DNA from 2 places in the Gilliamella sp. B3022 genome. Region 1 is predicted to be linked to the other one. Evidence: riboswitches for the same ligand, from Rfam matches in the RefSeq annotation. Region 1 holds a riboswitch; the other holds the start of a gene.
The links. Region 1 has a riboswitch for thiamine pyrophosphate ahead of thiM (hydroxyethylthiazole kinase). Riboswitches for the same ligand answer to the same signal wherever they lie in the genome.
Positions count from the first base shown of each region.

Region 1 (2,210 bases):
ACCAATCATGTCAGTCAGTTAGTACAATATCCAGGATCTTTACAGTTTGCTTCTTTCTACGATAATCGTGTATGTTTGGTTGCAGTCACTGCCTATTATGGTGGAGCATTAGTCGGAAGTGAACTGTCTGAACTGAAAGAACATTTACCCCATGTTGAAGCTAGGGTTGTTGCAATATATCGAAAAAACCGCTTTATTCGCCCATTAGCTTCCACACTTATTGAGGCTGGTGATATGGTCTATTTCATTACTCCACCTAGCAACATCAAAGCAGTAACAAGTGAATTACAGAGACTTGAAAAACCTTATAAGCGTATCATTATTAGTGGCGGTGGCGGCATAGCGGTTGCCCTAGCCAAACGTTTAGAAAATGATTATCAAGTCAAATTAATCGAACGTAATGCTGAGCGTGCCGAATTAATTGCCGAACAATTGGTCAATACCACTGTTTTACATGGTGAATCGTCAGATCAAGAGCTACTATCACAAGAACAAGTTGAACTGACTGATCTATTTATTGCCGTAACAAGTGACGATGAATCTAACATTATGTCATCAATGCTGGCTAAAAGAATGGGCGCAAAAAAAGTTATTGTTTTAATTCAAAAGCAAGCCTACCTTGAACTGATTAATGATAGTGTTATTGATATTGCTATTTCACCACAACACGCCACTATTTCAGAGTTATTAAGTCATGTAAGGCAAACAGGTGTAGTCAAAGTTGTCTCTTTAAGGCAAGGTGAATCAGAAATAGTAGAGGTGGTAGCTCAGGGGGATAAAGACAGTTCCAAACTGGTTGGTAAAAATATCAATGGTTTAAAGTTACCTTCAGGTGCCACTATCGGTGCAGTAGTGCGTGGGGAAGATGTGATTATCGTTAATACCGATCTAACCATTGAAAGTAACGATCATCTTATCATCTTCTTACCCGACCGTCGTGATATAACTGATATAGAAAAATTATTACAATAGCTTGTGTTAAATTTTTAGTCAGTCCATAATAAATACTCTTTGACTCGGGGTGTTTTTTGTAAAGTACAAAAAACTGAGATTTTACCCGTTGAACCTGATCTGGATTATACCAGCGTAGGGAAGTCTCAGCCTTGAAAATTCTAGATTGGCCACTCTTCCCTTAATTAATTTTAAACATCGTAGTAAGGAAAGAATATGTCTGCCATCAATACTCTACAACTAGCTCAAGTTAGGCCTTTTATTGATCACATAAAACAACGATCTCCATTAATACATTGTATTACTAATGATGTCGTACAGAACTTTACCGCCAATGTCTTATTAGCGATTGGTGCATCGCCAGCGATGGTCATTGCGGAACAAGAAGTTGCTACTTTTGCACAAATTGCCAGTGGTTTATTAATCAATGTTGGTACCATTCATAGCAGCAGTGCGCAAAGTATGTTATTAGCCGCTGCTAGCGCTCAACAAAATCAAACACCATGGGTACTTGATCCGGTTGCTATTGGGCCTGCGCTCGCCTATCGCAGTGAAATCGTCCAACAATTATTAGCTTTTAAGCCAACAGTAGTGCGTGGCAATGCATCAGAAATATTGGCATTAAATGGTGAGACCACATCTGCTAAAGGTCCTGATGGTCAAGACTCCACCGAATCTGCTTTAAATGCAGCTAAAAAGCAAGCACTAAAACATCAAACCATTATTGCTATTACGGGCGATATCGACTATATCACCAATGGCACGGAAACTTATAGCATCAAAGGTGGCGATATTACATTAACTAAAATTACAGGCACCGGCTGCTCGCTCTCTGCCATGGTTGCAGCGTTTATTGCCGGATCAACTAATCCCTTACTTGCAGCGGCTTCAGCTTGCTTTATGATGAAAAAAGCTGGCGAGCTTGCCAATAAACATCAAGGATTAGGCACTTACTCTGTGTCATTATTGGATAAGCTTTCACTATTTAACTCATTATATGTATAAAGAAATCACATGAAAAAACAACTCGATTTAAGTCTCTATTTAGTATTAGATCCAATGTTATGCGGTGGCATTAAAGGCATGATAGAAACCACCAAAATAGCTGTTGCCAATGGGGTAACGGCAGTACAATTAAGATCAGAACATGACTTTTCTGGCAAAGATTGGTATCACACCGCACTGGCATTAAAAGAGCTGCTAAATGACACTACCGTCCCCTTATTGATTAATGATCATGTCGATATTGCCCTAGCCGT
Region 1 is NZ_CP071867.1:533,438-535,647, forward strand. Features, by position in the region: gene trkA (Trk system potassium transporter TrkA) at 1-972, shown strand, start outside; TPP riboswitch at 1,008-1,110, shown strand; gene thiM (hydroxyethylthiazole kinase) at 1,168-1,956, shown strand; gene thiE (thiamine phosphate synthase) at 1,966-2,210, shown strand, end outside.

Region 2 (2,210 bases), 410 kb from region 1:
CACTTTCTGTGCATCAAATTCAAGAGCTTTATTGATTTTATTAATCTGGTCAAATGCAGGTGGTAAAAAAGTGCTTATAATAGGATACATAACATTTTTTTCAGCAAATTGCTGTTGCACCTCAGGCGTTAATAAATATTGTAAAAAGCGACGTGCTAATTGCGGTTGCTGACTGTATTTAGTCATGCCCGCTATTTCAACTTGACGATAATGCCCCTCATCAAAAACAGCAGAATTATAACGAAAATCTTGATCGTTAATGATATGTGCAACAGGGGAAGTACTGTAACTAAGCACAAAATCAGCTTCACCTTTTAAAAACATACCGTATGCCTCACTCCAACCTTTGGTAACCGTTACGGTATTTTTAGCAATCTTTTGCCAGGCAAATACCGCATCATTACCGTAAATGCTTTTTACCCAAAAAAGTAAACCTAATCCAGGCGTACTGGTTCTTGGATCTTGATAAATAATCTTCCAATTCGCTTTATTTTCAACTAATTCATGCAATGAGTGAGGAGGACTTTTTATTTTTTCTTTATTATAAATAAAAGCAAAATAACCGAAATCATACGGAATAAAATCCTCATCCCACCAATCAGTGTTAAGATTATTAGGTTTAGTTATTTGGTGGGGAGTAACTATATCAGCCTGTTTGGCTTGCCCTAAAAGATTGTTGTCTAACCCTAAAATAACATCGGCGCTCGTTTTATTACCCTCTAGGCGAAGGCGATTTAAAATTGACACACCATCCCCCAGAGTAACAATATTAAGTTGGCAATCACATTGAGCTTCAAAACCCTGTTTAATAACTTCGCCAGGTCCCCACTTAGAAATGAAAGAGTTGTAACTATAAATGGTCAAAGTAGGTTTATCATAAAGATTAGCATTGGCTGAAGTTGCCACGAAAAACACAGAAAATAAAAATGACTGTAAAAATTTATTACAAAACATTTTGCCTCCAAAAAAGCGAATAAAAGACAAAAGGTTTGAGCAGAAACAATAACTCAAATCCCTCCGCTGGCATGACCCAGTTCAGGTTCGACGAGTTGCATTAGCAAATAATACTCTCAGTCCTTAGGACACCCCGTTGAGAACGATGTTAGTTTAGTAGTTAGTTGAATGATTGTAAATAAAGAAAGTCGTTTGTTTTTTTGTAATCATTTTTAAGTAAGAAAATCCATTGATTTCAAATAAATTTCAATTATATCAATAATTATCAACCTAAGATCCTCATCTAAGTATAAAAAATGGATATGCTAAATGAAAAATAGCGATATTTATAAAAAATATTTAGGAGTCTATACCGTCTCGTTTTTCTGTTTTTATATTATTATTGTATATTTATCATTTATTCTTCTATTCATTTGAAAATTTTTTCTGGAAAGGATCCTATGGTAATTGATGAATATGCCTTGCATTCATTAATTACCAGAAGTAACTTTTTGGTATTAGATGCAAAAGATCCATTTTTGAAAGCCTTACCATTTGAAATGGGCAATCAGATTGCATATCATTATTAAACCAAACAATATCGTTTTATCCGATATCTTTCAATAAATTATGGAGCTCTCTTCAAAAAACACACCTAATCAGATTCAAAAGTGCTATCGCGCTTTCGAATACAGCTGTTGATTTGACGCCAAATGAACATCAATTGCTCTTCAGTATGTGCCTGTGTTTCATTAAAAGGAATTTTGTAATACATTCTGATACCCTATAGGGGGGATTTAAAAGTTGGATCTGTCATATGAATTCCTAACATAAATACATACCCTCTGCCATCGGTACCCTTCTAAAAGATTGAAATATCGGATGTACTCGTATCCTCCATACGTTCAAAAATGACACCTTGGTGCTCTATCAGGATCTTTTAAGGGATAAAGGATATAATTGCTTTCAAATAACTTCCATCAATCAAATGATCAGGCTTAGTTTCTCTCAACTCTTACTCACGCAGGGTTATCATTTGTTTAAAAGAGAGCAAATATTGTCGTTGAGTAGCAATGTTGTTATTATCACTCTGATAATAACAACATCCTCCGTGACTTGCTTCAAATTGAACTGGTAAATTAATTAGATAAGTGCCTAAGCAACGGATTGAGGAATTTTCTAAGCTTTGCGTCACTTGTTGTTTTTTTGATAAATCAGCCATACGCACTCGAGATAAGAGTTCGTATCTCCTTTAACTCAGAAAGATCAAGACGATT
Region 2 is NZ_CP071867.1:122,172-124,381, forward strand. Features, by position in the region: gene thiB (thiamine ABC transporter substrate binding subunit) at 1-954, opposite strand, end outside; TPP riboswitch at 995-1,100, opposite strand; gene J4T76_RS00540 (hypothetical protein) at 1,395-1,523, shown strand; gene J4T76_RS00545 (hypothetical protein) at 1,949-2,155, opposite strand.
Region 2: linked by a shared signal. The riboswitch ahead of thiB (thiamine ABC transporter substrate binding subunit) and the one ahead of thiM (hydroxyethylthiazole kinase) in region 1 are both predicted to bind thiamine pyrophosphate.